DNA from 4 places in the Clostridium fungisolvens genome. Region 1 is predicted to be linked to each of the others. Evidence: riboswitches for the same ligand, from Rfam matches in the RefSeq annotation. Region 1 holds a riboswitch; each other region holds the start of a gene.
What was found. A riboswitch is a leader RNA that binds a small molecule or an ion and turns the genes downstream of it on or off. The one in region 1 is predicted to bind cyclic di-GMP.

Region 1 (6,403 bases):
CGCAAACATCATTTACATTAGAGCCGGCTGCAAGCAGTGATTTAGCAATACTTATTCTTCTAGCAGTAATATACTTATTAATTGTAGTTCCAGTAGTAGATTTAAATATTCTACATAAATAAGAACTACTTATATAGAAGTGCTTTGATAAACTTTCAATAGTGATTGGATTACAGATATTGAGGTTTACATAAGTAAGTATATCTTCAACCAATTCATTGTATTTGTAAGATGTATCCTTTAAATCACTCATAGCGCTGGCCTGGTATAATGAATTAATCATTACTAGTAATTCCATAAAGGAACTTTTTTCAATAATATCGCTTCCGTATGCTTCAACAGAATTAATCTTATTCACATAATACATAAATCTTTGTTGCTGATCTTTTGTAAGTGATAACTTATGATTAAAGTGTTCTGGACGATAGGAAAAACAATAATCTAAATCAGTAATTTCAGTAGAAAGATTTCGTACAAATTCAGGATGTACAGATATAACTATTCGTTCTAGCTTCATTTGGTCAGTTTGTGATAAATAATGGCTTTCGTATTGGTTAATTACAAATAAATCTCCTGGATTTATATCATAGAACTTATTGTTTATCAAAAATTGCTTACTTCCACATATAGAATAATATATTTCATAGCAATCATGAACATGAATATCCATACTTTTCTCATCTTTGTAAAGATGGGCAATTGCAAAACTTTTGGTATTCATACACTGTAGCATTGACTCTTTACACGAATTAAGTTCTTTCAAGATAGGTTCACCTCTTTATAATCTAGTATATATTAAAACTCATATTTAAAATTGTCTCATCAAAATCGGTGCAAGTTTCAAGGAAATATATGTAGGAAAAATTTAAAAATATTTAAAATTGTATTATTGATATAAGTATAAAATCGTTGTTCAATAATTGCAATATTTAATATAAAAAATAACAAGAAATTGAAAATGTTAATTGCTATACTTTATATATAAATTCAAAGTAAAATAGAAGGTTTTATTTAATTACTCTAATAGTGCCTAAAAATAAGAATATATAGATTTAAATTTGAATTGGAGGAATTTATAACATGAAGATAGCATTAATTAATGAAAATAGTCAGGCCTCAAAAAATGAAATAGTATATACTGCTCTAAAGAAGGTTGTAGAACCTATGGGACATCAAGTATTTAATTATGGAATGTATAGAACGGAAGATAAGAATTCTCTTACTTATGTTCAAAATGGTATATTAGCAGCTATATTGCTTAATTCTAGTGCAGTAGATTATGTAATAACTGGTTGTGGTACAGGTGCAGGTGCTATGCTTGCATGTAATTCATTCCCAGGAGTTATATGTGGTTATGTAGTAGATCCTTCAGATGCATATATGTTTGCTCAAATAAATGATGGAAATGCAATATCTATGCCATTCGCGAAAGGTTTTGGATGGGGAGCAGAGTTGAACCTTCAATATGTTTTTGAAAGACTTTTCGAAGGTGAAAGTGGACAAGGATATCCAAGAGATCGTGCTATACCTGAACAGAGAAATAAGAAAATATTAGACGAAGTTAAGAAAGTTACTTATAAAGACATCGTAACAATACTAAAGGGAATAGACCAAGAGTTATTAAAGGGAGCAATCAGTGGAGAAAGATTCAAGGAATACTTTTTTGAAAATTGCAAGAATGAAGAAATAGCCTCATATATAAGAGAGATATTAGCTTAGTAAAGATGAACCACTTCGATCCGAAATCTATTTTTAAAACTCTCACGGGTTTTGGTGAGAGAATTTAAAAATAATAAATTTTATTACGAAGTAGTTTATCTATACTAACATAACTTTAAGCAAGTAAATATATATTCAAATAAAAAAATATAAAAAATATAAAAAATCGCTAAGAGATCACTTAGCGATTTTTTTCTAGATGCTTTCACTTATTAAAAAAATAGTATAGAATAGTAAGTGCAGCATTGTTCACGTGAACAATGGCTACTTCATTTGGTTTTAAAACTTTTAATATTCACTGATTAGAGCGAGATGAATGGGTTATCTATAAATAATTATAGAAAAATTATAACGTGATCGGACGGTGACAAATCTTGACTACAGATATGACAAAAGGCAATATACCTAGGCATTTGATTAGCTTTTCAATACCATTGATTCTTGGAAATTTATTTCAACTTACTTACAATGCAGCAGACTCTATCTTTGTAGGTAGATTCGTAGGAACTAAAGCACTAGCTGCAGTGGGAACTGCCAATCCTATTATGAATATAGTTATGTTTTTAATAATTGGTATTTGCATGGGAGCATCTGTTTTAATGAGCGAATATTTTGGATCTGGAAACATTAAGAAGCTTAAGAGGGAAGTTTCAACTACAATGATTGGTGGGTTTATCTTCACTTCATGTATAATTATTTTTTGTGTGGCATTTACTAAACCAATCTTGCGATTAATAAGAACTCCTGAAGAACTTATTCCAGATGCTACTATTTATTTAAGAATAATCTTCTTTGGACTGATTTTCACCTTTTTATACAATGTTTTTGCAGCAACCTTAAGAAGTATTGGAGATTCAAAAACACCACTTAAATTTCTAATGATTTCATCTATTTTAAATGTGGTAATGGATATAATATTTCTAAAGTTTTTTCATATGGGAGTAGAAGGAGCAGCTATAGCTACAGTTACAGCTGAAATGTTTTCTAGTGTTTTTTGTATTGTGTATATATATTTAAAAGTTCCACTTTTACGTTTTTCAAGAGAAGAAATTATACTAGATAAAGCTTTACTTAGAAGTACAATAAATTATAGTTGGGTTACTGCAATGCAGCAAACGTGTCTATATGTAGGAAAAGTATTGGTTCAAGGTGCAGTGAACCCATTAGGCGTACAAGCTATTGCAGCCTTTAATGCAGTTAATAGAGTAGATGATTTTGCTTTTATGCCAGAACAAAGTATAGCTCAAGCAATGACTACTTTTTTGGCTCAGAATAGAGGGGCTAAGAAAAATGATCGTATTAAGCCAGGCTTATGGACAGGACTAAAGTTAGAAACTATTTACTGGTTCATAATATGTGCAGTGATTTTTTTAGGATCAAGGAGCATAATGAAGCTCTTTATCAATGGCAGCGATGATGCTGTTGTAAATATGGGAGTAATGTATCTTGAAATGATGGCATTTTTCTATTTACTACCTAGTTGGACAAATGGAATACAAGGGTACTTTAGGGGAATGGGTGATTTGAAGATAACATTAATGTCAACCTTTGTACAAATGATTGGAAGAGTAATTTTCTCTTACATTTTTGCTCCAAGATTTGGAGTTGCAGGTATAGCATTAAGTTGTGGTCTTGGATGGATTGTAATGCTAAGTTATGAGGTGCCTTTCTTTATAAAGAATATAAAGAAAAGCTAATTTGAATCGTATATAGATATAAAACTAAAAAAGTCTAAATTATATTGGTAAAACGAAAATCAATATAATTTAGACTTTTTTCAAGGTTGTATTAATATACTATTTTTAAACGATCTTTACAACCGTACCTAAAGGTACTAAGCTTGATAACTCCAGTACATCTTTGTTATACATACGAATACAACCATTTGACACATTTTTGCCTATGGAGGCAGGATTATTAGTTCCGTGGATGCCGTAATCACCATTAGGTGCATCCAGTCCTAGCCACCTTACACCAAAAGGACCACCTGGATTTATAGCTTTATTTATTATCTTAAAAGTTCCCTTTGGAGTAGGGGTAGAAGATTTTCCAACTGCAACTGTATAGGATTTGAAAAAGTTACCAGACTTAAATAAAGTTAGTGTATGGGCTTCCGTATTAATTGTGATGCTATAAATTGCCCTGTAATATTGAAAATAGTCATCAGAGAATGGATAATCAAACATAAAACTCCTAAAAAATAATAATTAATATAGAATATATTATTATGATTAGTAAAATTGAGTGAATATAAGTTATAGATGGATTACGAAGTAGTTCATCTATATAAAATTAATTAAAAAATATAGGAAAGTAGGAATAATTTATGATATTATGTATATATATGTATTAGTTAATAGTTATTATTGATTAAGTACATCTATCAATGAATGGAGTACTGCTAGAATTTATATTTTAATAGTGGAGGCTTTGATCTATATACTTAATTGGGCACTTTGTATATGGTGAGCGAGTAGTGCAACCGGCCAACTTATAATAGTAGGTCGGTTGCATTTTGAGTTTTTTGGAAATTTTGAGGGGGATAAAATTGAAGAAGTTTATAATATTTTCAATCATTACGATCTTGCTACTTTTTTTAGGATATAAGTACTTGTTTTTAGTTAGGAATCAAGTATCTATATATAAGGAGAATGGAGTTTCTTATATAGCAAAGGTTGATAGTAAGTCTTTTTATATATACAAGTATGGGAAATGGGAGAAATCTTTTATTAAAGGAGTAAATATAGGAGCTGCTAAACCAGGCGCTTATCCAGGGGAACTAGCAATAACTAAGGATGAGTATATGAGATGGTTTAAGGAGATTTCAGCCATGAATGCAGATACTATAAGAGTATATACAATTCTTAAACCAGAGTTCTATGATGCTTTATATGAATATAATAGGACTGCAATAAAACCATTATATATTTTTCAAGGGGTTTGGGCAAATGAAGATGATCTAAAAAAATTTAAAAATACACATAACCCAAAGATTAAGAATGGATTCAAAGAAGATATAAAGACGCTTGTAGATATAATTCATGGAAATGCAAAACTATCGGCTAAAAGTGGGTATGCTAGTGGTAATTATACAAAGGAGGTATCCCCTTATGTTATGGGATGGATACTAGGAATTGAGTGGGACCCTGAGCTTGTAAATAACACTAATGCTATTAATAAGAATATAAGCGATTATAATGGTAAGTTCTTATATACTGAAAAAGCTTCTCCTTTTGAAATTTTCTTAGGTGAGTCAGGAGATTATGCAATACAATATGAGACTGAAAAATATAAAATGCAAAGGCCTGTGAGTTTCACTAATTGGGTTACAACAGATGTGTTAAAGCATCCAAATGAACCATTGGAGACTGAAGATATGGCTGAGGTTAATACGGAACATATAAAGAAGAAAGACACTTTTAAATCAGGGCTTTTTGCAGCTTATCATATATATCCGTATTATCCAGATTCTATGAATTATCAACATGAATATTCAAGCTTTAAAGATGAAAATGGTAAAGTAGATACTTATAAGGCATATTTAAAAGACTTAATTAAAGAACATACAGTTCCTGTATTAGTTGCCGAATTTGGTGTTCCTGCAGCAAGGGGAATGGCGCATAGAAGTGTTTATATGGGGTACAATCAAGGGAACTTAGATGAAAAGAGTCAAGGGGAAATGGATGTAGCTATGCTTAAGGATATATATGATGAAGGATATGCTGGAGGACTTATATTCACCTGGCAAGACGAATGGTTTAAAAGAACATGGAACAATATGGATCTTGATATAGCTGATAGAAGAGCTTACTGGTCCAATACACAGACAAATGAGCAGGAATTTGGGATATTAGCTTTTGACCCTGGAAATAAGGAAAGTATATGTTATGTTGATGGTGATGTATCAGATTGGAAGAAGGATAAGCCTATAATAAGCGATGATAATATGAAGATATATACTAAAAGTGATGAAAAATATCTATATATTATGGCAGACGTTAAAAATTTTAATTTTGATGAGGATAAGTTACTTATTCCAATTGATATAACCCCAAAGTCAGGTAACTTAAAATATAAAGACTTAAACATAGAACTAAAAAGACCTACAGATATGATAATAGCTTTAGATAAAAAAGCAGGATCTAGGATAGTTGTGGATGCTTATTATGATTCTTTCTATTATATGTACGCGTACAAGGCACTTAAGAAAGATGGTACTTCTATGATAGATAAGAATTCAACTTATGAGAAGAAAGATACAGGAATCTTTAATCCTATGTACCTTTGTTTAAATAGGCAGCTGTATCTTCCACAGGACAACAAATCAATTCCCTTAGAAAAGTATGAAACAGGAAAACTTGTTAAAGGAGACGGTAATCCAAAGAATAAGGATTTCAACTCTTTAACGGATTTTTCTGTAAACAAAGATAAGATAGAGATTAGGATACCTTGGCAGTTATTAAATGTTATGGATCCTTCTTCAAAAATGATCATGGATAATTTTTATGAGAAAAAAGATATAGCTCCGTTAAAAATAGATGGATTATATGAAGGTGGAATTTTAATTAGGGACAATAAGGTAGTTGATAATAGTGAAATGAAATTATATAGCTGGAAGGAATGGGAAACACCCACTTATCACGAAAGGCTTAAACTTTCATATAACATTATAAAAGATGCATTT
Region 2 (6,403 bases), 1.8 Mb from region 1:
TACAACATTAATATGAAATCCATTTTTAAAACTATTCTGGGTTCTTAGAGGAGAATTTAAAAATGTAAATTTCGTTGCAAAGGTACATCTGTATAAATTAAATAAAGAAAAGATAAAAATCATTAGGATGATTATGGGAAGGAGCTTTTAAGATAGTGTAAAAGTTCCTTCCTTTAAATTTATAGCGATTATAAAAATATAAATTAATATATTTTGAACAGACAGTGTATATTAACATTGAAAGATTAACCCTATAAGCATTATCCAAATACAGAAAAGCTTAGGTGGTGTGTATAATGGGATTGGTAGTTGAGACTAAATGCGGAAAAGTAGAAGGTTTTAATGAAGAGGGAATTAATAAATGGTTTGGAATTCCTTATGCGAAACCTCCTATTGGGAAATTAAGATTTAAAAGAACCGAAAAATGTGTTCCTTGGGATGGAGTAAAAAAAACTAAAAAACATGGTAATAAACCACATCAATTTCTAGATACAAAATTAACAGATATTCCTGCCAGTGAAGATTGTTTGTTCTTGAATATATGGGCACCGCAAGAAGCAAATAATCTACCGGTATTTGTCTGGATTTATGGTGGGGCATATAGCATTGGTGAATGTTCAGATCCTAACTATGATGGAACTAATTTTGCGAAAGATGGAGTGATTTATGCTTCCTTTAATTATAGACTTGGTGTTTTAGGTTTCTATGATTTTAGTATATATGATGATAGTTTTGATTCCAATTGCGGAGTGGCTGATCAAATAGAAGCTCTTACTTGGATTAAAGAAAACATTGCTGCCTTTGGAGGAGATTCAAATAACATTACAATAGCTGGGGAATCAGCAGGTGCTGCATCAGTAATAAATATGTTAGCAGCGCCAAAAGCAAAAGGGTTGTTTAATAAAGCCATTGCTGAAAGTCCTATACCTGGATGCGTTCATAATCGCAATTCCACAAAACTTAATATGGATTTATTTTTGAATGTAATGAAAATAGCTCCAGGTGAAGTGTATAAATTAAAAACTCTTCATGCAGATGAAATGAAATACGCTGCAGAATATTTACTTTTTAATAATTGTAACTTGTACCCAGGAATATTCTTGCCAGGACCAGTTATTGACGATTTAATCCCTGAGCATCCAATAGATGCTATTTCAAAGGGATGTGCAAAAGCAACTAAGCTTATTATAGGAACAAATCATGATGATGGAGCTTTGTTTGTAAAATTGGAGAACACAATGTTTCCGAGTAGCTGGGGACAGGTTGAAAAAATGCTTGAAATTAATCGCTGTGTTGATAAACTTGAAAGCTTACATCAGTTATATGATGGAATTTCCCAAAATGAACAAATGAAGGAATTGGCTAAAGATAGAGCTTTTTTAGTTGATTCAATTAAAGTGGCTGATTGGCAGAGTGGTTACAATGACACTTGGATGTATAGATTTGATTATGCTCCTAGGTTAACTAGATTACTTGGATTAAAGTCTGTACATGGTGTAGAGGTTCCTATTGCATTGGATAATTTAGGAAGGGGAATTATACGTAGGTTTTGGAAAGGTACGTCAAAAGATATTATGTATAAACTTAGAGATGATATGCATACTGCTTGGGTAAACTTTGCAAAAAGTGGTGATCCTAATAGAGCTTTAGAAGTTTTCTGGCCTAAATACAATGCTGAAAGTCGGCCTACTTTTATATTCAATGAAGATAATAGAATTCTTATGGATCCTAGCAACAAAAATTATGAGGTATGGAAAGATATTAACCTATACACTGAATAAAATATATTTTCCTATGTAGTAAATAAAGGGAAGTAAATTCAAAATTTAATTTTAAACTTACTTCCCTTGAAAAAATCCTACTTATCTAATTTGCTTGCCACTTCATCGATAAGTGCTTTTCTATCTTCACCTATAACATTAATTAGTTTTGTAGGCATAAATCCATTCTTGTATATTCTGTCCTCGTTCTTTTCTATTAGAGTAAGAATAGTACTTTCAAACTTTTCATAAGTAGTTAAGCCCTCTCTGTATGAATCAACTACATCTAATAACTTTGTTGCTAATTCCTTAGGGTTTTTGTATACTGCTTTCATTGTTATACTCCTTCTTATATAGATTATGTATTTGCTAATAATAGACCTATAATAAATACAAGATTATTATCGCACCACATATCCTTAAATATTACATAAATATGATACATTGTTTATCTGTTTATTGCAAATAAAAATCAAGATTAATTTAGTGAAATTTAAAAAAGTTAGGAGCTGTTAAAACATGGTGTCGAAATTAAATATTTAATTTTCCGATGACTTAATTAGTTTACACAAAGAATTAATATGATATTTTCACTTTTATATTTTATTAAACAAAATATAAAAGTGAAAATATAAATAAATATTATTAACAAGCCATGCTAAAGTGATGAAAGCTAAAATGAGGTGATATGTAGTTAGGTGATATATTAAATTGAATTAATTTTTCAATCCAAAAAAGTTAACAGTATTGTAATATTTTCTTCACAATTTTGTCATATTATGATATAATTTTACATACTACATAAAATATACCATAGATAAAGGCAAATCTACTGAAAGGTAGAGACGCAAAGCTACGGGCCTAAGGTTATTGACTATGGCAGCCGGGTTACCTAAATTGTATAGTGATATGCTTTTACTAAAAACTCACTTTTTTATTAAGTAAGCGGTCTATATCTATGGAATTGTTTGGGGGTGTTTAACTTCAAAAACTAATACCATAGATTTTTTTAGCTTATTTTTAATGTAAGGGGAGTTTGAAATGAAAAAAAGAAAGAACATAAGCATAGCTATCTTAGTTATGTTTTTAGTGCAATTGAGTTTTGGTATTGGGGTACCAAAGGTTGCGATGGCAGAAGAGGTTAATTCATCTGTTCCTCAATTTTTAGATAGGAGAAAAGAAACTGTAGATTTTGTTTATCAATATAAAGATAAAACTATTGTTAACAATGCAGTTATCATTGACAATAATATAAAATTTTTTGTTGAAGAAAATGGACAAAAGCATATAATATCAGATGACTTTAATCTTTTAAGGTATCTAAGCTTTATAGGCGTTTATAACGATAATGCTTATGTAGTTTCAGATAAAGATGAGAAAAGCTCAATATATAAAGTTGATTTAAATACTTACAAAATGGAATATGTAAAAGAAGTTCCAAAGTACGGGGATGGACAGGCTTATGTAGATAAGATAGTCATAGATTCAAATGGTGTATTTTGGTATGAAGCTGATGAGCACAATATTCCAACATATGATTCTAATGGGAGAATATTATATAATAATACAAAAAATATAATATATAATGATAAAGGATTTTCATATGAAGATATCAGGCTACAAAAAGATGAACAAACCTATGATAGTTTTGGGCATCTTAAGGAAAGTATAGATGGTAGCCTGTGGTTTAATAAATCAATTAAGTCAGGTACAGATAATAAGGTTTATAAGATTTCGAAAGATGGTTTGGTAAAAGAATATGCAATTAATAATACTAAGCCTATGGTTATATATAATGTATATCCTAGTACTGAGAGTTCAATAATTTTAGTTGGTAGGCAATTAGTAACTGGCTCTAATGGGAGTACTATTGAAGGAGAAGCAATAGTCCAGAAGTATAAAATTAATAGCGATACTCTTGAATTAGAAAAGGAATTCAAGTTTCCAGATACCTATACCTATTCATCGCGTGATGTTAACGGAAACGTGTGGATAAATCAAGATGGAGTTATTTACAAGTTGGAAGGTAATGAATTTATAAAAAAGTATATCGTTGATAGTGGATTAAAAGCTCTAGAGGTTTATGATGATAAAAACTTAGTTGCTTGTGGCATAGTAGGGTTTGGATATACACCAATATCTATTCCAGAAACTTCTGGAAATTCTGTAGATAATAGCAGTGGCACTAATAATCAAAATACAAATACTACTACAAATAGTGGAACAAATTCAGCAAATAGTACAGGTTCTAGTAACAGTGGTACAACTACGAACAATAGTTCAACTCCACAATATACTAATAAGGAAAAGTTCAATGTGGATGTTAGTGGTGCAAATGCTGTATTGACATTAGATTCTAAGCAAATATCAAAAGACACTGAAAATACAGTAGTTCCAACACTATCAAATAGTGTACAAACTGTAGAAACAAAGTTTGATGCTGCAACTACCAATGGGGGAAAAGGTAGTGTAAAGGTTACTGCAAATAATGTTAGTTTAGTACTTCCTTTTTCAACTATAGACTATAATGGGGTAAACAACGGGGACTATATTAAGTTAAGAGAGGCAATTGTAAAAAATGATGATTCCTTAAATTCAATTAAGGATATTGGGAAGTTATTTGATTTTAGTCTTGAAATGTATAAAAATGATGGAACAAAGGTAAAAGACATTCATATCTTTAAGAGTGGAAAAGCAACTATATCAGTAAAGCTTACAAATGATGAAATTAAAAATTTAGATATAAATAAACTTTCTGCTTTCTATTATAATGAGAATACTAAATCATGGGAGAATGTAGGAGGAAGTTATAATAAAGAAACTATGACATTTACTTTTCAAACTAGTCACTTTAGTAAATATACTATAGCTCAAATAAATGGTACACTCCCTCAAACTGGTGCAATAATAGACTCTACCAGTATAATGCTAGCTGCATTAATACTTATATTAATGGGAAGTACTGTTTTAATGAAAAGAAACATATCTAAGATAAAAACATCGCACAGATAAAACATCTGGTTAGGTATCTAACAATGAGAGTATTCAAAATACTCTCATTGTTTTACACAACACAGTGTTTAACTAATGTTTGAAGGATTAGGTGAATGTATAAGAATTAGTTTTAAAGTAATTAAAATAAATGTGAGTTAGCTTTAAGCACTGGAGCTCTTTGTCTCCAGTGCTTTTTTGTATTGTAGTGTGACTATGTTTAAATAGCAAAGTGCTTAGATTTCATTAACTTATCTAACTGATAGTTATTTTTTGATAAGTAATGTTTATGTAAGATACATTACGAACTATTTGTAGGGGGGATGGGACATATAAATTCACTAAAGTCTATTAGTATTGATGTGTATTAAAGTCGTTGTTTTGCTTCACAATATGTACCTATAACATGCTAGATTGATATTAGAATATTATTATCAATAATACACAAAATATATTTAAATTTAAAATATCGAGGTGTTTTTGATGTGAGCACTTTTTCAAAAGATAATGAGAATCCAAAACCTCAGTGTGATGAAAATAAAGAAGAAAAAATAGAGAAAAATCCATTGAGTAAGTCTCTTTCAGATAATTTAAATGCAGTAAGACAGTTGTTTTCAAATTGCAGCGACGTTGTATATAGAGAATTTGTTATAGATTCAATTAAGCTTAATGTAGTGCTAATTTTTATAAATGAGCTTGTGGATACTCAGTTAATTAATGAAACTACAATACCTCCAATTATGAATATGAGACCTACGACATCGTTATATACACCCTTTGTTAACATAGTGGATACAATTAAAACTCGTTTTTTAAATACTGCAAATGTAAGTGAAATAGTAAATGTTCATGAAGTAGAAGAAAGCTTACTCAACGGTAGTGCAGTATTATTAGTAGACAAAGAAGATAAGGCTTTAAAAATAGCCATTCCTGGGTTTAGGGGGAGAGATATATCTGAACCAACTATTGAAAAGGTAATAAGAGGACCAAAAGAGGGGTTTACAGAGAATATTAGTGTAAATACTGCGATGCTTAGAAAAAAGATAAAATCTTCTAAACTAAAGTTTGAGAATTCGGTTATTGGAAGACAGACAAAGACAAACATTCATATTGCATATTTAGAAGGTGTTGTTGATGAAAAGGTGCTTAAAGAACTTAGAAGTAGGCTGGGTAAAATAGACGTTGATGCTATTCTTGAGAGTGGATATATAGAACAATTAATACAAGATACTACAAAGAGCATATTTCCACAAATTCTTCATACTGAAAGACCAGACAGAGTAGCAGGAGCAATTTTGGAAGGTAGAATAGCTATATTAATAGATGGAACACCCTTTGTTTTGATTGTTCCAACGACAATGGTTCTTTTTTTACAAACTAGCGAAGATTATTCAGAAAGATATATTATTGCATCGTTTATAAGAATAGTAAGGTTTATATTTTTTATTGTTTCATTATTACTACCTGGCTTGTATGTAGCAATAGTTTCTTATCATAAAGAAATGGTTCCTACTGCATTACTCATTAGTATAATGGAATCCGCTAAAAGGGTTCCATTCCCAGTGATTGTTGAAGCGTTAATAATGGAAGGTACATTTGAGGCGTTAAGAGAAGCAGGAATAAGACTTCCTATACCTGCAAATCAAACGGTG
Region 3 (6,403 bases), on a different contig from region 1:
CGTTAATTAACCCTCTATATATCTCTTCATCGGTTAATTCTCCCTCACTAAAATATTTATCTAGAAGCTCTTCATCAGTCTCAGCTACAGCTTCCATAATCATCTGCTTACACTCTTGAACTTTATCTAAATATTCCTCTGGAACTTCTTTTAATTCAACTTTATTATTCTTTCTATCATGAACCTTAACTTTTCTTTTTATTACATCTATTACACCTGTAAATTCGCTTTCTTTTCCAATTGGATATTGTATTGGAACTACTGTTATACCAAATTTACTCTTTAGATCAGCTAATACTTTATCATAATCTGAGTTTTCTCTATCTAACTTGTTTATAAAAAATGCTCTAGGTAACTTCATCTTATTGCAATATTCCCATGCCTTTTCCGTACCAACCTGTATTCCGGCGGCACCACAAACTACAATCATGGAAACATCTATAGCTCTAATCCCTTGTATTTCTTCACCTACAAAGTCAAAATAACCAGGAATATCTACAAGGTTTATCTTTTTATCATTCCATTCAAATGGAATAACAGAAGCAGATAAAGAGATTCCCCTCTTTTTTTCTTCAACATCATAGTCACTTGTAGTTGTGCCTTCTTCTATCTTTCCTAATCTATCAATGGTTTTAGTATAATATAATAAAGCTTCTGCTAGGGCTGTTTTCCCTGATGAACTATGTCCAATTATACCTACATTTCTTAGATTATCAGTTTTATAGTCTTTCATACATTTTATCTTAACTTCATAATCTATAAAGTTAAGATATTCACCTACCTTCCATTAAAATTTAGACTTTAGCTGTATATAAAGCAGTAGTTGATTGATATCTTTTTGAGATTTATTTTGCAAGATACTGTACTTATCTTTTAATATCTTACCGAAACTAAAAAAACTCATATCAACTAGCTAAAGATTTTCAAAGCTAAAAATATTTTCTTTTTGAACAGAATGTATTAATGGTAAATATAAACGATTTAATATTAATGTGTTGAAAGTTAAATTGATAGATTTAATTTTATAGATGTTGTGTATCATATGACGGGATAATCCTATAAAGTATTCAACCTTTATATCGCTTGTAAAAAATTCGCTAAAGCGATCTTCTTTAGTAAATTTTTTTGCGCATCTGCCTTTTCTTAAGCGTATGTGAAGAATCTTACAGGCGGCATATTCTTCTTTTTTATTCTTTAACTTATATTATGTCTTAGTGTATTCGGATAATTATCCTCATATATAATTTAGTTATAAATTCATAAAGAATAAAATAGAATTAGTTACTAATAAATGTATTCATACCTTTTTTATATTATTATAATAAATAATATTCTCTTCCTTAAATTATTATCCTTCTTATTTTCAAAAAATTCTGAAAACATTTTCTATATAACTAATTATTGGAATAAATCTATAAATTATACCTTATATTTAAAATTTTTTATTTAAAAATAACATGCATTGAATTAAATGTTAATTTTTTGTGTATTTATGTACATTTTGTGTAATCTTTGGTAAAATAGTCGTAATTAGTAATTTTACCCAAATCCTTATATTAATAATGTTATCTATTTTTACTTAATAAAGGCAAACCTATCGAAAGGTTGGGACGCAAAGCTATGGATCTAAGAATTTGATTTATGATTGCCAGGCTACTAAGTTTGTTAGATTAAAAATGGACAAGTTTTAATTTGTCCATTTTTATTTTTAATATTATTTTAAATTAAAAATTTTAATTATACGGAGGAGATATTATGGTAAAAAACGTAATAATAAAAGGAGTAGGAAGTTATCATCCTGAAAAGACACTATATAACGATTACTATATAGAACACTATAAAAGATTTGGAACGGAAAATCATGCAATAGGACTTATGGAGAAAATGGGAAGAGACAGAAGAACTATAGCTTCTCCAGACGAAACAAGCATTACAATGGCGGTGGAAGCTGCAAAAGTGGCTTTAGAAAGAAGTAATCTTACCCCATTAGATATTGATGCAATAATATCAGCATCAGATACTCCTGAATTTCTTACACCATGTTGTGCGCTAATTATAAAAAATGAACTAAAGGCAGAAAATGCTACAAATGTTTTTGATATAAATAATGATTGTATAGGTATGCTTACAGCAATCGACATTGCTTCAAGATTTTTAAAATTAGACGATAAATATAAAAGAATTCTTGTATTAGGTTCAATGAACATGTTACCATTTTCTAGAGAAGATGATTTAGTTGTTTATCAAGGTATATCAGATGGAGCTGCAGCTATTATACTTGAAATTGTAGAAGAGGAGGAAGAAAGAGGATTTTTAGGTTCTAGGGTATTCACTGATGATAGTTATAATGAAAATATAAGATTTCCTAATTGTGGTTTGTCAAAAATAACTGATGAAAAAACTTCAAATTATGATCGAAGATTAAAATGGGATCCTTTCGATTTTAGTTTTCTTTCTGATGAATGGACTAAACTTATAAGCTCCTTACTAAGAGATTATAAGCTTACTCCAAAGCAAGTTTCTCATTATTTTATATCACAATTCTCTAAATATGATCTGTATCAAACTATTGAAAAACTGGGTGTAGATAAATCTAAGGCTATATTTATCGGTGATAGATATGGCTATACTGGTTGTGCAAGCCCAATCATGGCACTAGATGATAAATTATCTATTGAAGGTTTTAAGTCAGGGGATATTCTAATATTTTGTTCTGTTGCAGCTGGTTACACTATGTCTTCTCTAATCTATAAATGGTAATTAATTTTTAGAAACAGGGGGATAAGAATGGAAGCCTTATCAAGTAGTATAATTGACTTTCAGAAAAAAACATTAAAATTTGTATTAATAATATATTCTGTTAGTGCATTAATGGCAGGAACATTATTTATAGGTATGAAGGCAATGAATTTATATCCTGAAATAAGTTGGAGCTCATTATATATTTTAATGGCTCTAACCTTATTTGAGGTTATACTTTTTAGATTAGGATACAAATGGGCTATGAAGGATGCCCAATCATGGAAGAGAGGGTTAACTTTTTTAAAAGCTAGCTTAGTGATTATATGTTATGTAAACTATATTTATTTGGCTTGGATGGTTCCATCTAAGGAATTATGGATAGTAGTATTCTACTTCATACTATTAAGTGCACTTTTATTTGATCACAAGCTAACTCTTATTTCAGTGGGAGCTAGCGTACTATCACAAGTGTATATATTCTTTAGTAATTCAAATTTACTGCCTGAAAACCAAGTTTTTTTAAGAGAAATAATTATTAGAATAATTGTGATAACCCTTACTTCTTTTGCTATATATATTTTTACATATTTCTCTTCATTATTACTTAAAGATATAAGTAATAATGAAAAAGATATAAAAGAAAAAAATGAACATATCTTTAATTTATTCTCTCAAATAAGTGAGTTCTCAGAGATGCTATTAAATTCAAGTACTACCTTATCAACAGCTGTTGATCAAGAAGCAAAATCTCTTCAATATATAGCCTCTTTAAGTAACGATATTAATAATGATGCAAACCACATGTTAAATAACTCTCAAAAGAATGAAACCATATTATCTAACTTACTTGACATAAATAAGAATGTTTCTAGTAAGGTTGATAGTACTAAAGCATTTTCTAATGAAATTATTTCATTATCTAATGAGAATAACAAATCTCTAAGAGAGGCTCTAAATATAATAAACCATATAAGCATAAGAATAAAAAATACTTTCGAAGCTTCTAAAGTTCTTGAAGAAAAATCAGCTGAAATAGATAGTATTATAGGGATAATAAGTGATATATCAGAGCAAACAAATCTTCTTGCCTTAAATGCCTCTATAGAAGCTGCTAGAGCTGGCGAATTAGGTAAAGGATTTGCCGTAGTTGCTGATGAGGTTAGAAAATTAGCTGAAGATAGTAGAACTTCTCTAACTGATATAGGTTCAATATTAAGTGAATTTAAAGAAAAAATACGAGAAGTGGAAGGACTAATGACTGAAAATAATGCTCAAATTTCCACTGGTAATACTATATTGACTAATGCTGTTGATAATGTATCCACTATGGTTGATAAACTGAAGGTATCTAATACTAATATAACTACTATCAGTGAGTTAGCATCCTCAATGATTACTGAAACAGAAAACGTTGTTTCATTTAATTCTAAGATATCTGAACTTACTGAAGAAACAATAAATAAATTTAAAGAAGTGTCCGATTCAGTAAACCAAAATGCTGCTGTTGGTGAAGAGATAGCTGCAAGTTCAGAATACCTAAGAGATTTAGCTAAGGAAATGAATACATTAACTAACAAGAACTAAAACTTATAACTATAAATTAGTTATAATAGCCAATAGGCTGTCCCTATAAGTATTAAACTTATCACGGACAGCCTATCTTTATTTATAGTTTTTATTATGCAACCTTTTCTTCTTCGCTCTCTTCCCATGCTGGTTCTGGTCCTCTTAAGTAAGATAATAGAGCTGCTACTACACTAAATATAAATGATATAGTAAAAGCTAATCTGAGTCCACCGATAAACTTTCCAATAGCTATTCCTTCAGCTCCCACTTGAGTACCAACAAATAGGGCCTGCATAGCTTCTGGAGACACGCTTGAAGCTATTATAGCCATAGAAAGGGCTATGCTTAAAACTGTTCCAGCATTATTTAGCATAGTTCTTACCCCTGCAGCTACACCTCTTTTATCTGCTGGCACCGAACCCATTATGGCGTTAGTATTTGGAGAGAAGAATAATCCAGACCCTAACCCCATTATAAGCATTGATATAACTAACATTGTCATAGATGAATTCTCTTTTATAAACATAAATCCTATTAGTCCTACTGCAGAAGTTGCAAGTCCTATTGAACTTAATGCTCTTGATCCATACTTATCAGATAATACTCCACTTATAGGTGATACTATCATCATTGATATTGCAAGCGGAGTTAATAACATACCTGCTATTATTGGGTCAATTCCCTTTATCCCTTGAAAATAGAATACTAATAAGAACGTTACTGCTCCTCTAGCTATCCCATTAAAAAAGTTGCTTGCGTATGCAAATGCTAATATTCTATTCTTAAATAATCTCATATCTAACATTGGGTATTTAATTTTACTTTCTATATTAACAAACAATGCAATTAATATAACTGATGCTACTATTAAAATCACTACATTTGGATTAAACCATCCTGAAAAACTTCCCAAGGTTAATGCAATAAGCAGTGATAGCATACCTAATGTAAACACTATAGTTCCTTTAAAATCAAACTTTTGTTTTTCTGGTAAGTTAGCTACTTCCTTTAATTGAGCTGCTGCCCAAATAGTTCCTAAAATCCCTATTGGTACATTTATATAAAATATGCTTCTCCATCCAAAGTTAACTAGAAACCCACCTAATATAGGCCCTATAACACTTGCAACACTTATTATCATGGTATTAATTCCAAGAGCTTTTCCTAACTCCTTCTTTGGAAATGCATCTGTAACTATAGCTGTACTATTAGCTACCATTAGTGAACCGCCTATCCCTTGTATTAATCTAAATATAAGTAGTGTTAAACCACTATGTGCTAATCCACATAAAAAAGAAGCTATTGTGAATACAGCAAATCCACTAACATACAACTTTTTTCTACCAACCATATCAGCTACTCTTCCTATTGAAGGAACTAGTATTGTTAAAACTAGCATATATCCCATAAGAACCCAAGTAACTATACCCATTCCAGCATTTATATCTTTCATTATCACAGGTAATGCTATCATTAGAGTGCTACCACTCATAACTGATAGCAATGCACCGATTGTAGTGCAGGACAACGCTATCCATTTGTAATTATCTTTCTTCATTTACTCTTCCTCTTTCTCATTTAGTAGTGTTATTAATCTATTTAAACTATTATTACAATTATCTTTTACTCTTCTTAATATCTTTTCTCTTTCATCAATAGTCTCTACTAAAGTGTTTACCTTTTCTAGTGCTTCATTAATATGCTCTTTATCCGTAATATCTTTAGACCATATCTTATTTAATATTTTCCTTAATCCTAATATCTGCTTTACCTCTGGTATCGTTAACCCTAACTTAGATCTAAGCTCTTTTATTTCATTGATTGTACTTATATCTTCATCACTGTACATCCTATATCCTGAATCTGTTCTTGCTGTAGGCGTAAATAACCCCATATCTTCATAGTACCTTATTGACCTCTTAGTAAGATCAGTGATTTTTGAAACTTCATCTATTTGATAATACTTTTGATTCATATTTTCGCCTCCGTTTATCATTTTAATAAACTATAACATTAACGTCAATGTTATAGTTTGTGTATATGTCTTAACAAATCGTTTACTTCAGATGCTTCTTTCAAATATTAATAGATTACT
Region 4 (6,403 bases), on a different contig from region 1:
ATAGTTATAGTAGTACTCTCTATCTAAGCTATCCTTCATGTAGGAAATCCTACCTAAGTTATCATAAGTAGTATCTGTCACTACTCCATTTGTATCTGTAAACTGTATTAATCTATATAGATTATCATACTTATACTTCTTAGCATTACCATCAGGCAGTGTTAATTCTAATAGATTACCTTCATCATCGTACTTATTTACTAAAGTCTGTCCTTTTGGTCCTACAGTTTTCTCTACCTTGTTTACAGCATAATTATAGGTATAGGCAGATTTGTTGCCATTTGGATCCGTTACAGAGAGGATATTTCCTAAAGCATCTCTTTCGTAAGTTGTCTCTCCATCCTCACCGTCTATAACTTTTATTAATCTGTTCAACTTATCATATTGATAGCTTTTCGTATATCCTGCCGGATTTTTTTCTTCTATATTATTACCATTGGCATCATAAGCATAGGTAGTTATATTGCCAAAAGGATCTATAGATTTAATTACTCTATTTAGGTTATCATATTCAAACTTTGATACATTTTTGTTACCATCAGTTACAGAATCCTTGTTATCATTAGCGTCATAAGTATAGGCTACAATTCCTCCGTCTGGTAAAATGGTGCTTAATTCATTGCCTTTACCATCATAAGATATTCTAGTTATCTTACCTAGTGGATCTTCTACAGATATAACCTTACCCATAGCATTATAATAATACTTATATACATTTCCCTTTGCATCAGTAGCTTTTGATACATTGGCTCCATCATATTCGTATTTATAAGTCTTACCTGTTGGGTCCTTTACTGTAGCTACTTGGTTATTGCTATTATAAGTATATTCATAAGTAGACTGGTCCGCCGCAGTAACCTTTAGTAGGTTTCCATTGCCGTCATAGGTCATTGTAGTAGTATTTCCTTCAAAGTCAGTAATTGATATAGGATTATCCTTACTGTCATACTCAAAGGTCTTAACTTTCCCATCAAATCTATGTTCCTTAAGCCTGTTTCCTCTGCCATCGTACTCATAAGTAGTAGTGTGTCCTAAAGCATCTGTAGAGGATTTTACGTTATTATTGTTATCATAGCTTAAGGTTTCTACAGTTCCGTCTGGCTTTACGGTTTTAGTTATTCTGTACTGCGAATCATAGTAATATTGTGTTTTATTACCGTTAGCATCTGTTGTTTCACTGTATCCATCGTAGTAACTTATATATATTTTCTTACCTTGAGCATCTTCTTGAACAGTAACACGATTTTGATCATCGTAAGTGTTAACCACAGATTTATTTCCCTTAGCATCAGTGAAGGATACCATTCTTCCCTTCTCATCATACTGGTACTTAGTTTCATGTCCGTTAGCATCTATATAAGAAACTAAATTTCCATTTCCATCATAGCTATACTTTAAAACACTTTGATTTGGCAGTGTTATTGCACTTATCCTACCTTCATCACTTAAAGTTATTCCAAAAATCTTTCCAGAAGGTGAAGTTATGCTGGTTAGCTTGTAGTCTTCATTATATGCTAACTTTGTAGTATTGCCTTTTTCATCAATTTGAGAATCTAAAAGCCCCATCTTGTTAAATAGGTATGTGGTTATGCCATCAGTTATTTGATATCCTATATTTTTTCTACTATCATCATTTACTAAAGAAAGCTTTAGGTTTTCTCCTACAGGTCCACTATAGCTTCCATCACTGCCTTTTCTATAGTAAATAGTGCTTCCGTCACCTTGACTGAATATTATAGTTCCATCTGCTAGTGCTGATAAAGACTTGTTAAAGTTAAAGTCCCACTTCACTCCAAAATATCCGTCATGGGTTTCTTCCATTGCATTATAGGTTCTTTTTATGGAGAAATCTCCATTAAAATCAGTTGCACTAGCATCATCAGCTTCATATAAGAAGTTACCAGTAAGCAAGTTTATTGGCTCGAAACCATAAATACAATGCTTCTTTCTTCCCATAAGTGCACTATCTATCTCTTTTTTTCTCGCATCCGTTAAAGATGGAGGTGTATATGGCTTACCTGCATTTTTCTTAGGATTTCTTATGAAAAGAGTGTTTCCTTCCACAAGCAGTGTATCTCCAACTTTGTTATCACTCATTATCACAGAATTAGGAACACCATAAAAGCTTGCTATGTAAGGTATAGTGTCCTTAGCTTGAACTTGATAAATCTGAAAATAATCACTATAGCCTGTGTCACTAGTTTGTCCATCTAAGGTTGCAGTAGCTTTAATCCTATAAAGCTGATTAAGCTTTGGTGTCAGTATTTTATCTGCCTGCCAGTTACTATCCTTTCCCTTATACACATAAGCTTTAGGGAAAAGACTGGAGTACATAGCACCATCAGGATATTTGTAGATATAGCTAGCCTCTGCACTTCCTTTAAAATCTGGATTTTCAACATCTAACTCGTAGTTTACTGTAGAGGTTGGCTTTACTAATCCATCTATAGAGATTCCATCAACTTTAAGACTTCCTTCACTATCGTGTTCAGTAATTGGTCTTAAGTTTATATTTGGTGCGCCAAAAGGCATGTTAGTATCTACACCATCTACAAATTCATAGAATATCTTAATCGATGGTCTCTGAGTTGTATATTCATTTTTATCTGTTGAAAAAGCTTCACATTGTTGAGTTTCATTTAGATATTGCAAAAGTATTCCGTTGTTTGCTTTCCCATTTACCCAATCACTTACTATTTGCTTAATATCAAAATCAACAGCATGCGCATTAGGCGTTACCATTGCAGAAGAATAATATGTTTTATTCTTCGGTTGGTTATTCCAAGTTAATCTAGTTATATCATAGCTATCATCAACACTATACAAACCAACTTCTCTGTCATTATTTCCAAAGGAAGTAGATTGAAACATCTCAAGAGTTGCTGATGTAATTGTAGCTTCTTTAGGAACCTTAGCATTAACATCAAACTTAAGATAAGTCCTAGTTTTCTGGAATCCATTTGTTATACTTGAATTATTCCCTGATTTCACACCATCATCCGTTCCAACATAGCTATAACCGTTATTCAACGTGTTGGTATTAGGTGCATTTTCTTCAGCACAGGTTACATTGATCTCTGAATTAACAAAACCAGTATCAGGATCAATTTTTACTGGATAAGCTCTCTCTGGTGCCTTAAGCCAGTTTTCATCTACTGTCACAGTAATAATATCTTTACCAAACAGTTTCTTTTCTAGCTTTATAGTTAAGTTATTATTTGTTTTTCCAGAAGCATCAGTCATAACAGGAGCACTTAGTATAACCGTAGGTTGTTGTTTACCTGCTTCATATCCTCTTATTGAATTAAATTCTTCTTTAAGCGTTAATCCCTTGGTGCTAACTGCATATTTAAAGGTAGATTTGTCAACATAGCGATTAAGTATAATGTCTTCCTTAACACTATCTGAATTTGCAGTATATTGATAATCTACACCATCGAAAACATCATTATATAAAACTGAGTTTTCTGCAGCTGCACTTCTAGAAAAATCTCCTTCCATAGGAAACAAGTTGATAGAGACTTTCCCTTTTTGTATTGCTATACCTTTGTCCTTAGTAATTTCAGTTGGAAGGTTTACCTTATAGTCATTGGCTTTATTTTCATAATATCCGCCACTACTATTTAGGTTTAGAGTATTATCTACTTCTTGGTAGTTTCCCTTCTCATCTTTAAAGTTGACCTTATCAAAGAAGATTTGTTGTACTTCTGTTTTTTTATCCAGCTTATAAGTCTTACTATTAGCTGTTCTTTTGCTTACTACTTCCTTATCCTTAGTATAAGTTTCTTCTTTCTTTGATTTAGTTACACTTGGTTTCCTAAGAGCCTTCGTAGACTTGTTGTCAGTCTGACTTACAGAACTTACTTTTTCAGCTTCTTTGTTGATGTCCTTACCGTAATACTCTCCCTTTTGCGGCTGCTTTGCTAAGTTTTCAGCGGCATATACGAGTACATCATTTGAAGAAAAAAGTAAATTAGAGAAAATCAAAAAGATACATATGGCCCTTATTAGAATGTTTCTTTTCATCCTACACCCCCTAATAAGTCCATAGATATGAGCATATTGAATTTTAGACATGTGAATAGATTTCATAGAATATATAAATGAAATATACCACTTAGGTAACCCGGCTACCTTAGTATTTAAAATACCTTAGGCCCGTAGCTTTGCGTCTTTATCTTTCAATAAATTTGCCTTTATCTATGGTTTTTTAATAATATACATCCACTTATGGAATAATGCTTTAACAATTGTAATACTTTTCCCATACAATTACTAATTTACATTTAATCCATAATTTAATAATCGTATTTATTAATAATTTATTAATAGTTAGTTTACTAATAGTGTAGATATCTTCTTTTATATGTAATCAGTTTTGTTATATTTTCATATGAAACTTTATGATTCACTGTGACTCCATTGACATCTTGTTAGTCCATTATTTTTAGCATCATATGCCAAATTAAAAGACTAGCAACAATGTGTATGTAAAACCACATTATTGCTAGTCTTTATATATTATTTACCTTCATTTATCTTCTCAGCAAGATCATTTAGATAAACCCATCTGTCCATCTTCTCTTCTAGAAGCTTTTCTGTTTCTTCCTTTTCTGCTATAAGTTCTTGAAGAAGAGAATAGTTTGTGCTAGCTGCATTTATCTTAGCTTCTAGTTCGCTTATCTTTTCTTCTATTCCTGCTATAATCTCATCTATTTCGTCATACTCTCTTTGCTCTTTAAATGAGAACTTTAATGCTCTTTCTTTTTTCTTACCTTGATTACTATCCACAGCTTCTGCTTTTTTATCAACAGTTTTCTTATTCTTTTCTTCTGAACTGTTGATATCTTTTTGTCTATTATCTTCTTTATAGTCAGTGTAGTTACCTGTGTACTGATCTACCTTCCCATTGCCTTCAAAGGAGAATATCTTAGTTGCCATTCTATCTAAGAAGTATCTATCATGGGATACTGATATAACTGCACCAGGGAATTCATCTAAGTAGTCTTCTAATATTGTAAGGGTCTCTATATCGAGGTCATTGGTAGGCTCATCTAATATAAGAACATTTGGTGCTTCCATTAAAACTCTAAGTAGATATAGTCTTCTCTTTTCTCCACCTGACAGTTTTGATATTGGAGTCCATTGATCTGCTGGTGGGAACTTAAATCTTTCAAGCATTTGTGATGCACTTAACTTATATCCTTCTTCATTGGATATAAATTCTGCACCTTCTCTTATATAATCTATAACTCTTAAAGAATCATCCATATGATAAGTTTCTTGAGAGAATGCACCTATCTTAACTGTTTCACCAACTTCAACATCTCCGCTATCTGGCTTAATCTTTCCACTTATTATATTTATTAAAGTGGATTTACCCATTCCGTTAGGTCCTATTATTCCTACTCTATCATCTCTAAGTAATATATAACTAAAGTCATCAATAAGCTTTCTATCACCAAAAGACTTACTTATGTTATTTACTTCTATTACTTTCTTTCCAAGACGAGTACTTGCTACGGATATCTCAACCTTAGAATTATCTATATCTATCTTTTGCTCACTTAGTTCTTCAAATCTATCTATTCTGGCCTTCTGCTTTGTACTTCTAGCCTTAGCCCCTCTTCTTATCCAAGCCAGTTCTTTTCTTAAAAGATTTTGTCTCTTCTTTTCGCTAGCAAGTTCCATCTCTTCACGTTCTACTTTTTTCTCTAGAAAATCACTATAGTTTCCTTTATAGGTATAAAGGTTACCCTTATCAAGTTCTATTATCTCATTGACAACTCTGTCTAGGAAATATCTATCATGAGTTATCATAAGCAGTGCACCTTTTCTTTTATTAAGGTATTGCTCAAGCCAATCTATAGTATCGTTGTCTAGATGGTTTGTAGGCTCATCTAATATCAATAGATCACAAGGACTTATAAGAACAGCAGCTAAGGCTATTCTCTTTCTTTGTCCTCCAGAAAGATTGCCTACCTTTGCATTAAAATCTGAAACCCCAAGTTTATTTAAGATAGCCTTTGCATCACTCTCTATACTCCAAGCGTTCATGCTATCCATCTGACTTGTAAGCTTCATTATCTCTTCGCCAGTGGCAGTATGACTTTCCATTGCTTTCTCGTATTGTCTTATAAGTTTCATTAAAGGAGTATCTCCTCTAAATACTTGCTCTAATACTGTTGACTCTGGATTAAAATCTGGACTTTGAGAAAGGTATTCTACTCTTACGGAGTTGCCCTTCACTACCTTTCCTTCATCAGGAACTTCTACTCCCGATACTACCTTTAAGAAAGTAGTTTTACCAGTACCATTTACACCAATGATACCAATCTTATCTCCTTCATTTATTCCAAAGCTTATATTATTAAAAAGTTTCTTTTCACTATAACTTTTTGAT

Region 2: linked by a shared signal. The riboswitch ahead of bsdtw1_RS10865 (hypothetical protein) and the one ahead of bsdtw1_RS02920 (family 2 glycosyl transferase) in region 1 are both predicted to bind cyclic di-GMP.
Region 3: linked by a shared signal. The riboswitch ahead of bsdtw1_RS23150 (ketoacyl-ACP synthase III) and the one ahead of bsdtw1_RS02920 (family 2 glycosyl transferase) in region 1 are both predicted to bind cyclic di-GMP.
Region 4: linked by a shared signal. The riboswitch ahead of bsdtw1_RS22670 (DNRLRE domain-containing protein) and the one ahead of bsdtw1_RS02920 (family 2 glycosyl transferase) in region 1 are both predicted to bind cyclic di-GMP.

What each region holds. Positions count from the first base shown of each region.
Region 1 is NZ_BLZR01000001.1:764,447-770,849, forward strand. Features, by position in the region: gene bsdtw1_RS02900 (AraC family transcriptional regulator) at 1-763, opposite strand, end outside; gene bsdtw1_RS02905 (RpiB/LacA/LacB family sugar-phosphate isomerase) at 1,081-1,719, shown strand; gene bsdtw1_RS02910 (MATE family efflux transporter) at 2,094-3,416, shown strand; gene bsdtw1_RS02915 (L,D-transpeptidase) at 3,522-3,905, opposite strand; cyclic di-GMP riboswitch class II at 4,135-4,216, shown strand; gene bsdtw1_RS02920 (family 2 glycosyl transferase) at 4,268-6,403, shown strand, end outside.
Region 2 is NZ_BLZR01000001.1:2,521,087-2,527,489, reverse strand. Features, by position in the region: gene bsdtw1_RS10875 (carboxylesterase/lipase family protein) at 297-1,781, shown strand; gene bsdtw1_RS10870 (TIGR04540 family protein) at 1,859-2,095, opposite strand; cyclic di-GMP riboswitch class I at 2,573-2,656, shown strand; gene bsdtw1_RS10865 (hypothetical protein) at 2,802-4,772, shown strand; gene bsdtw1_RS10860 (spore germination protein) at 5,237-6,403, shown strand, end outside.
Region 3 is NZ_BLZR01000003.1:361-6,763, reverse strand. Features, by position in the region: gene fusA (elongation factor G) at 1-733, opposite strand, end outside; cyclic di-GMP riboswitch class I at 1,578-1,661, shown strand; gene bsdtw1_RS23150 (ketoacyl-ACP synthase III) at 1,756-2,760, shown strand; gene bsdtw1_RS23145 (methyl-accepting chemotaxis protein) at 2,788-4,326, shown strand; gene bsdtw1_RS23140 (MFS transporter) at 4,421-5,866, opposite strand; gene bsdtw1_RS23135 (helix-turn-helix domain-containing protein) at 5,867-6,283, opposite strand.
Region 4 is NZ_BLZR01000002.1:59,498-65,900, forward strand. Features, by position in the region: gene bsdtw1_RS22670 (DNRLRE domain-containing protein) at 1-4,026, opposite strand, end outside; cyclic di-GMP riboswitch class I at 4,118-4,205, opposite strand; gene bsdtw1_RS22675 (ABC-F family ATP-binding cassette domain-containing protein) at 4,522-6,403, opposite strand, start outside.